3 regions of the Enterococcus sp. 2201sp1_2201st1_C11_2201SCRN_220225 genome follow, and region 2 is predicted to be linked to each of the others. Evidence: a T-box and tRNA genes for the amino acid it is inferred to sense, from the RefSeq annotation. Region 2 holds a T-box; the other regions hold tRNA genes.

Region 1 (3,278 bases), on a different contig from region 2:
TTGTTGTTTTTGTTTCCAGGCGTGCCTTGCATTTATTACGGGGACGAAGCGGGACTAACGGGGGGCAAAGATCCGGACAATCGCAAGTTTTTCCCTTGGGACTCAATAGATGAGACTTGCTATCAGGAGTGTCGCAAGTGGCTGAGTTTACGAAAACAAAATGAACTTTTGCAATCAGGAGAATTTGGCCTATTGTACAGCGAGCGACTGTTGGGGGTTTTGCGCTATGATCAAGCCCGTTTTATCTTAACCATTTTAAACCCTTTAGAAGTAGAAGTGATTGTAGCGGTGAATAATTTTGCCACTTTTCGAAAACTCCCATTGTCTTCTGAACGCTTAGAAGAACTTTTGGAAGGAAAACGAATTGCAGGTTATGGTTCGTTTGTGGTGGAAGGAAGCTTGTAAAGAGGCAAAGTTCTCTTGTCCAGGGATTTTGTGGTAGAATAAGGCAAACCCAGAAACAAAGGATGATACCTATGAACAACTATAATGAGATTAAGCGTAAAAATTATCGCTTTCCGGCTTACGATGATCAAGAAGGCGTCAAAATTCAGCGAGAAGGCAAGCGCAATTTGTTTGCCAATGATCGCAGTTGGCTGACCCCTAATAAAACCGCTGATTATAAAGCGGCTACCAGTCGCCAATCAGTAGACAAAACCCAACCAGCTGGGGCGAAAATCCAGCCTGTTACTAAAGAGGAAGAAGAACGAACATTACGCCGTTCTCGCAAAGAAACATTGGATAAACAAGGTTTGACGATTCGCCAACAAACGGAGCTAAAAAAACACCGGGACAATTTGCCAGATTATAGTAAGAAAATCGCCCCAGAAACCGACGCTGTGGGACGGACATCGCTGTTTGGCAAAGAACCCCGCACGTCTTCTTTGCGGAATACCTCTGCACAAAATACGGAAAGCACGATTAAACGGGAATATTCCGGGCGTTCGTATTTTGTGCCCAAATACATTCCAGCTTCAGTTTTACCTGACGAAGAGACTGGGGAGAAAATTGGCAAAGAAGAACTGCTTGCTTCTTTGAAAAAGCCTCAAGACAGTTATTTGATGTTCGATCAAGAACCAGCTGCCTTCCAAGAAAAACGCAATGAAGAGCCTAGTGTGAAAAAATTTCCCACTGAAGAAATCAATGAGGAGCCTGTTAAACGTAAAAGCATTTTAGAACGGGGCTTGCAAGGTTTGATTCAAGATGAAGCCCTCAGTGCAAAAAACAAAGGCTACTTTAATAAGAAGGGATAAGGTTCATGGAAGATTATGCCAAACAATTGGATCAGTTGAAGTCTGGGGAATTAGCAAAAATTGAAGTGAGTCTGGCGGAGTTTATGGATTTTCGCAGTGTTTGGTTACAGCGAGAAGACCGGAAATACTTTGTGGGAGAAGCCCATCATGACGGCGGTGTCACTTATCGCTATGATCCCACGGTCTTATAATAATAGACCAGATAGGAAGAGGGAAGGGGAAAATCAATAAAGGTTGATTTCCCCCTTTTTTTATCTTTTGTTTGCAGATTTCTTTGGAAGAAGGACATGGCGCTAGTGAGAGTTGTCTGTTACTTTTTGCGCCACATTAGGAGTAGATTGCCCAGCCAGTCCAAAGCGATGCCAATGACAATGCCGATGATAAACCCGAAGACTAGATTGTCTTTGACTAAACCGATGCAAATGCCAATTAAAAGTCCTAAAGCGGTGAATTCTCCATCGAAATGATCTTTTTCCATAATAACTCCTTTTTTAGAAAGGTTATTGACAAATAAGAGCAGGATTGGTACGATTTAATCGTTGCCAATACGCGGAAGTGGCGGAATGGCAGACGCGCAACGTTGAGGTCGTTGTGAGCAATAGCTCGTGTGGGTTCGACTCCCATCTTCCGCATCATATTCAATCATACTTAGAAGTCCAAAATCATCTTTGATTTTGGGCTTTTTTGTGCAACAAACTAGCGTTGCTATGTCTTATTGTATCGTTGTTTTTAACGGAATAAAAGAAAAAGCAGTACTCACTCGGATACTTTGTTTCAACCACCGTCACAATTACGGAGAGCTGTTAAAAGTAAAGAAAAGGTAAACGAAAAAGAAGAGAGGGCTCTTTTGTAACGCTTTAGGATTCTTGATTTAGCAGGCTTTTCTTTCAAAAATCGGCTGGATTAGCTTAAGTGACAAAAATGAAAGGGAAATGTCAGCCAAGTCTCTCGGTATTAATTCTTTCTTAGGCTAGAATACAGTCATGAAAGAAAGCGAGGGATTTCCATGAAAAAATTTATTTTGACTATTCTCGGTATCGCAGTGGTACTGGTTGGTGGACTTTGGGTAGCCCAAGAATGGATTATGGGAGGCCATCAATATTATGTGCAAATTACAACAGAAGGCCAAAGACAAGATGAAAAAGATGATGTGGGGAATGCTGTGATTACTTACCACTATGAACTTCCTGGTTATGATGAGGACGGCAAGAGCAAGACTATGGATTTTAATTCCTTTGAAGCCCGGCCATTGAAAGAAGAAGCTTATTTAAAAGTGACGTGGAATAAAAACAAAGGCGTCACAAGTTGGGAAGAAGTTACCAAAAATGAAGTGCCAAAAAAGGCCATGAGTAAATTGAATCAGGAAGGATGAACGCAATGCAACCCGTTATTCAAGTAAAAAATGTAAAGAAAAGTTATGGAAAAAGCAGTGAAAAAAGAACTGAGGCATTAAAAGGAATCAACTTTGAGGTAGCCCCAGGGGAATTTGTGGGAATTATGGGAGCTTCGGGTTCAGGGAAATCCACCTTGTTAAACCTGTTGTCCACCATTGATCAACCAACTTCTGGAGAGATTTTAATCAACGGTGGGGATGTGACCAAGTTAAAAGGAGATGCCTTAGCGGACTATCGCAGTCAAGAAATTGGCTTTATCTTCCAAGAGTTTAATCTTTTAGAAAACTTAACGGCCCACGAAAATATCGCTGTACCTTTGTCTTTACAAGGAGTGAAGCCTAAAGAAATCCGGCGCAAAATCGCAGAAGTTGCCAAACGTCTGTCCATTGAAGAAATATTAAACAAATATCCCACTGCGCTATCTGGTGGGCAAAAGCAACGGGTAGCCGCTGCCAGAGCGCTAGTCAGCAAGCCTGCGATTTTATTTGGGGATGAACCCACAGGAGCTTTAGATTCCAATAGTGCCAAAGATTTATTGAATTTATTGCGGGAATTAAATCAAGAAGCCTTGTCGATTTTATTGGTGACTCACGATCCTTTGTCCGCAAGTTACTGTCAACGAATCCTCTTT
Region 2 (3,278 bases):
TGGAAGCATCCAATGGCCCCATAAACATTTCGTACAAACGCAATGTGTCAGCGCCGTAGGTTTCCACCACATCATCAGGGTTAACTACATTGCCGCGGGATTTGGACATTTTTTCATTGTTGCCCCCAAGGATCATTCCTTGGTTAAAGAGTTTTTGGAACGGTTCTTTCGTTGGGACTACTCCTAGATCGTATAAGAATTTATGCCAGAAACGAGCGTACAACAAGTGCAATACCGCATGTTCTGCCCCACCAATATAAATATCCACTGGCATCCAACGTTCTAATTTTTCATAGTTGGCTAGCTCTGAATGGTTATGGGGATCAATAAAGCGTAGGAAATACCAAGAACTTCCTGCCCACTGTGGCATGGTATTGGTTTCTCGGCGGCCTTTTTTACCCGTCACTGGATCCACTACATTTACCCAATCGGAAATATTAGCCAATGGAGATTCTCCGGTGCCGCTTGGTTTAATATCTTTGGTCACAGGCAAGCGCAATGGCAGTTCTGCTTCGGGAACCGTAGTTGTCGTGCCATCTTCCCAATGAATAATGGGAATTGGTTCACCCCAGTACCGTTGACGAGAGAAGAGCCAGTCCCGCAAGCGATAGCTGACTTCTTTTTTACCCACGCCACGTTCTTCTAACCAAGCAATGATTTTATCCATGGCTTCTTCTTTGTTCAAACCGTCCAAAAATTCAGAGTTTACGTGAGGGCCATCTTCTGTGAAGGCTGCCACCGCTACATCCCCACCATCTAAGACCGGAATAATTTCTAAGCCAAAAGTTTTAGCAAATTCATAATCCCGTTCGTCATGGGCTGGTACTGCCATAATCGCTCCCGTACCGTAGCTTGATAGCACATAGTCCGCAATCCAAATTGGAATTTCTTTGCCGTTTACCGGATTGACGGCATAGGCTCCAGTAAAGACCCCAGTTTTTTCTTTAGCCAAATCGGTCCGGTTCAATTCAGATTTTTTGGCTGCTTCTTCTACATAGGCACTTACGGCTGCTTGTTGTTCCGGAGTGGTAATTTTGTTTACCAAATCCAATTCTGGCGCTAAAACGGCATAAGTTGCCCCAAATAATGTGTCTGGACGGGTGGTGAAGACGGTAAAGCTTTCGTCGCTACCGGCTACTTTGAACGTCACATTGGCCCCAACTGAGCGACCAATCCAGTTTTTTTGCATTTCCTTAATGCTATCTGGCCATTCCACCAAGTCCAAATCTTCCAAGAGACGATCAGCATAAGCCGTGATTTTTAGCATCCATTGACGCATTGGTTTGCGGATGACATCATAGCCACCCCGCTCACTTTTACCATCGATGACTTCTTCGTTGGCGATGACGGTCCCTAATTCTGGTACCCAGTTCACAGCCACTTCTGCTTCATAGGCCAAACCTTTTTCGTAAAGTTTGGTGAAAATCCATTGGGTCCATTTGTAGTATTCAGGATCCGTAGTATTGATTTCCCGATTCCAATCGTAACTAAAGCCGAGAGAATTAATTTGGCGTTTAAACGTTTGAATGTTTTTTTCAGTAAATTCTGCTGGATCGTTGCCGGTATCTAAGGCATATTGTTCCGCCGGCAAACCAAAGGCATCCCAGCCCATTGGGTGCAATACATTGTAGCCTTGCGCCCGTTTCATACGGGACAAGATATCCGTTGCAGTATAGCCTTCTGGATGGCCTACGTGTAAGCCTTGCCCCGAGGGATAAGGAAACATATCCAAGGCGTAAAATTTTGGTTTGTCTTGGTCTTCATGGGTAACAAAAGTATTGTTTGCTGCCCAGAATTTTTGCCATTTTTTCTCAACTTTTTTGTGATCGTAATTCACAGTACTTCCTCCTTTAGATTAAAGCTAGTGGTGAATACAAAAAACGCCCTAAGAAAGCAATTGCTCTCATAGGACGTGAAATAACGTGGTACCACCTATCTTTGTTGACCAAAAGTCAACCTCAAACGGGATATCGGCCGTCACCGTATCTTGCTAGTAACCACAATGGCTTTCGCAAAGATAAGCACTTTAAGGCGAGTTCGAAAGGCTCTTTGCGCATTTTCACCAACCATGCGCTCTCTTGAAAAAGAGGACTTTTTACTATTCCTTATCCAACGTGCAAGTATCATTTGATTGCTAGTCTAACAGAAATATCAGAAAGTTTCAAATGATATTTAACAAACGCCAAAATCCAAAATTTACCGGCAAATCCAAGTTTAACCAATAAGGATTATGAAACCCAATTAAATAATGCAAAGCCAAATAGCCAAAAGTAAAAAACCCAAAGGCTAAAAGAAGCCGTTTCAACGCTTTGGGCATAACAAAGCAAATCCCAAAAAACAGCGAAAACAATGGCAGTTCAAAGTTTTGCAATAAGTTACTGGAAATATTGGCATTTCGCGGGTCTGCCATAATGTCTTTATTCACATAAAAGCTCACAGCCACAATGAAAAGCAAAAATCCCATTAACATTTTTTGCTTGGTATCAAAGAGAAAGGACTTTTCTTTACAGGCTTTCACGGTGACCAAACCGGCTAAAACAATTCCGATAGAAAACATTCACTCCCCCACCTTCCTCTCTAGTATATCTTGGACAGTAAGAAAAAAGCCACCCAAATCGGATGGCTTTACGTCTATTTCACTTTCAACCTCTGGCCGATATAAATCGTATCAGAGGTTAAATTATTCAACTGTTTCAACTGACTAATGGACAGACCATATTTTTGAGAAATCCCCCAAAGTGAATCGCCACTCACTGTGGTATACGTCCCACCACCAGTTGTAGTAGTGCTAGTGTTTGAAGACTGGTTACTACTGGTATTGCCCGTCGTCTTATTTACAATCAGTTTTTGACCTGGGTAGATAAAGTTATTCTTAATTCCGTTCCACTGAATCAGTTGATTCATGGTGATGTTGTTATTATGAGCCACTAACCAAACTGAATCTCCGGATTTCACCGTATAGTATTGACCGGCAGTTGACGTGTTAGTATTCGTATTGGTGTCGGTGTCGGCCACACTGCTTGAACTGCTTGAACTACTTGAGCCAGTATTACTACTTGAACCGGTATTGCTCGTTCCACCTTGGCCGACGATTAATTTTTGGCCTGGGTAGATAAAGTTATTTTGAATATTGTTCCATTGAATCAATTGATTCATCGTGATGCCATTATTATTGGCTACTAACCAAACCGAATCCCCAGATTTCACCGTATAATATTGATTCGCCCCAGTACTTGGATTGTTAGTGGTATTATTGGCAGTATTGCCAGTGGCACCCG
Region 3 (3,278 bases), on a different contig from region 2:
CCCATAATCTTACCAGCACCATCTTTCGCCCCATAGCACAACCACAAACCTAATCCCACAAACCAGTTACAGCCGATACCAGAGAAAATCGCTTGTAGCCACGTAGCTTCTGTCTTATGGTGGGCTAAGCTAAGCAATTGCTCCATGTAGACTCCGCTATGAGTTAGACCGACTAAATGACCGAAGAAATAAGCGACAAATAACGCTCCTACCAAATTAGCCAAAGTAATGGTCAAAAAGTTAATCAGCAAGTCTTTGAAGCTGATTTTTTTGTCCATAAAAGCGATACTGACCGCCATCATATTGCCAGTAATCAATTCTCCGCCAGCCATTAAAATGACAATCAAACCAATAGGGAAAACACTGGCTCCCACAAAAGCTTGGACACTGGCTAGACTTTCAGGGATGGAGGCGGAAACCCGAATATAAGCTAAATAGCCTAATGAAATCATCGCACCGCCGATAAAGCCTAAAATTAATTTTGCCAACAAAGGTTTTTGAATCTTTTTGATGCCGTTGTCGATACTAATATCAACAATTTCTGCAGGTGAAAACATATAATTGCTCCTCTCTAAAATAACACGCTACCTACTTTACGGATTTTTCAAAAAAATGCAACCACATTTGTTACAAAAAGCACAATTTCCTCAAATTATTTGAAATTAGAAATTTTGAAGCAAAAAAAGAAGCCTTCTTAAGAAAGCTCCTAAACACCGCCAGTCAACAATCAGTACAATTTTACTTGGCCTTTTTCTGCTTGTTTCAAATTATAATACACCACAAAAGGCGGAATGCAGGCAATCAAATACATGGTCACTACCGAAAGAATGCCGTTGCTAGCTACTAAATTCATTCCAGTGGGATTGTAAAAAGCATTAAAAAGCAGATTGACAGCTTGCCAACCAATCAGAATTAAATAAGGTGCTTTTGTAGGTAGTTCCTTATTTTTCAATTTTTTATTGGCTTGGAAATAACTTATCAATAAACCAATGGACAAGACTAAGCCAATGACAAAGACCAGTTTTACAGGCAAAGTATTGGCGTGTTGAAACATTTTATCTGCATCTAAACCAGCTTTTTCATAGGTATCATAAGCCGAGCGCTGGGGATTTAAAGTCCCGGGGATTCCTATTAGGTTAATCAATGTGGTAATTATCGTTAAAATAATCAGGAAAAAATTCCAAGTCTTGGCTCTTTTTGTATAAATTTCCTTTTCCTTCACGAGCTCACTCCTTTATCAATCTCAATTTCTTAAATGAATTCAATACTTCATTCTACCTATCTGCCCGCCTATTTGTCTAGGGTAAATAAAAATAATTTTTTCTTGCCAAGCTGTGACTAAAAGAATCCCACTGGCTATTCCTTGCAAAATTTTAAAGCTTCCGTTATCCTAATCTTACAGCTTTGCGGTCGTGGCGGAATTGGCAGACGCGCTAGCTTCAGGCGCTAGTGGTAGCAATACCGTGGAAGTTCGAGTCTTCTCGGCCGCATTCTTGAGTGATCTTTTAGGATCACTCTTTTTTTGATAAAAAACAATCCGCCTAGAGGAATTGCTCCAGGCGGATTGTTTTCATTCATTTATAACTGTTCTCCGTTGCTTTCAATCACTTTTTGATACCAACTAAAGGAGTCTTTTTTGCTACGATCACCACTGCCTTGTAGGTAATCGTCTAAGTCTACATAGATCATGCCGTAGCGTTTTTTCATTTCCCCAGTGCCGGCAGATACTAAATCAATAAAGCCCCAAGGTGTATAGCCAATCACATCTACTCCGTCGTAATTCACTGCATCTTTCATCGCAGCTAAGTGAGCTTTCAAGTAGTCAATGCGGTATTGGTCATGAATCTTACCTTCCTCATCCACTTCATCTACAGCCCCAAAACCATTTTCCACGATGAACAACGGCAAATCATACCGATCGGCAAACCAGTTTAGAGAATAACGCAAGCCAGTAGGATCAATTTGCCAGCCCCAGTCAGAAGCAGGCACGTAAGGATTTTTCACCAAGTCTTGGGCTTCATCATAATCATAGACCGGCGCTTTGTCTTTCCCATTGACCACGAAGGACATGTAGTAACTAAAGCCGATGTAATCGACGGTTCCTTCTCGTAAATCCATTAAATCTTCTTTGGTAATATCCAAATCAATCTTACTACGCTCAAAATAGCGATTCATGTAATTAGGGTAATGACCTTTACAATGCGCATCGGTAAACCAATAGCGACGATGCATAGCAGTCGTTGCCGCCATCATATCATCTGGGCTACAGGAATAAGGATAAATCGGCACCATGGCAATCATACAACCAATTTTAGCATCGGGATCAATTTGATGACACAGTGCTACTGCTTTTGCAGAAGCAACCAGTTCATAATGAGCTGCTTGGTACATGATGGCTTCCCGATCTTCTCCTGGTTCATATTTCAAGCCAGAGTTGGTAAAGGGAGCAAAATCTTCTTGGTAATTCGCCTGATTGTTAATCTCATTAAAGGTCATCCAATACTTCACGACCCCTTTATAGCGATTAAAACAGACTCTAGCAAAGCGCAAGAAGAATTCAATGGTTTTCCGATTGCGCCAGCCGCCGTACTCCGTTACGAGATGATAAGGCATTTCAAAGTGGGATAATGTAATGGCTAGTTCAATCCCATTTTTTTGACAATCGGCAAAGAGATCGTCGTAAAACTTCAACCCTTCTTCGTTAGGCTCTAATTCGTCTCCTTTGGGAAAAATCCGACTCCAGGCAATGGAAGTCCGGAAACAATTAATGCCTAATTCAGCAAACAAAGCCACATCTTCTTTGTAACGGTGGTAAAAGTCAATGGCATGATGATTGGGGTAATGGTAACCAGGTTGAACGCCGTCGGTTATTTGTCGTGGTTGCCCATGGGCTCCTTTGGTCATCACATCGGCTACACTAACCCCTTTGCCGCCTTCTTGCCAGCCCCCTTCCAATTGATGGGCGGCAACTGCGCCGCCCCATAAAAAGTCATTTCGTAAAATAGTCATCACTTCTTCCATCCTTCCAAACTCGTTACCTAAGAGGTGAACGGGCTATTTTGTTGCTGTTTCCATAGCTTCTGCCGCTTGTTCCGGCGTTTTACCAGTTTCTTCCAAATAGTTTAATTGGTCAGCTTTGCGGATAAATGGCAAGTACAGTAAGAATCCGATGCCTAAAACCACTGCTTGTAACAACGCGGTGCGCCAGCCTCCTACTAAGAATCCGGAAATAATCGGCGGTGTCGTCCAAGGCACTTGCACTGCGGTAAACAATGGCA

The links. A T-box is a leader RNA that pairs with one kind of tRNA and senses whether it is charged. The one in region 2 lies ahead of leuS (leucine--tRNA ligase), so its partner is inferred to be a tRNA-Leu.
Region 1: it encodes a tRNA-Leu, which carries the amino acid that the T-box ahead of leuS (leucine--tRNA ligase) is inferred to sense. The anticodon was not compared.
Region 3: it encodes a tRNA-Leu, which carries the amino acid that the T-box ahead of leuS (leucine--tRNA ligase) is inferred to sense. The anticodon was not compared.

The regions. Positions count from the first base shown of each region.
Region 1 is NZ_JBCOJC010000037.1:18,772-22,049, reverse strand. Features, by position in the region: gene AB5754_RS09965 (glycoside hydrolase family 13 protein) at 1-405, shown strand, start outside; gene AB5754_RS09960 (hypothetical protein) at 477-1,253, shown strand; gene AB5754_RS09955 (hypothetical protein) at 1,259-1,444, shown strand; gene AB5754_RS09950 (hypothetical protein) at 1,564-1,731, opposite strand; tRNA gene AB5754_RS09945 (tRNA-Leu) at 1,803-1,885, shown strand; gene AB5754_RS09940 (YxeA family protein) at 2,260-2,625, shown strand; gene AB5754_RS09935 (ABC transporter ATP-binding protein) at 2,631-3,278, shown strand, end outside.
Region 2 is NZ_JBCOJC010000055.1:2,030-5,307, forward strand. Features, by position in the region: gene leuS (leucine--tRNA ligase) at 1-1,837, opposite strand, end outside; T-box leader at 1,904-2,120, opposite strand; gene AB5754_RS11710 (hypothetical protein) at 2,162-2,557, opposite strand; gene AB5754_RS11715 (LysM peptidoglycan-binding domain-containing protein) at 2,632-3,278, opposite strand, start outside.
Region 3 is NZ_JBCOJC010000025.1:8,610-11,887, reverse strand. Features, by position in the region: gene AB5754_RS08045 (formate/nitrite transporter family protein) at 1-557, opposite strand, end outside; gene AB5754_RS08040 (hypothetical protein) at 728-1,222, opposite strand; tRNA gene AB5754_RS08035 (tRNA-Leu) at 1,407-1,490, shown strand; gene AB5754_RS08030 (6-phospho-beta-glucosidase) at 1,579-3,009, opposite strand; gene AB5754_RS08025 (PTS sugar transporter subunit IIC) at 3,055-3,278, opposite strand, start outside.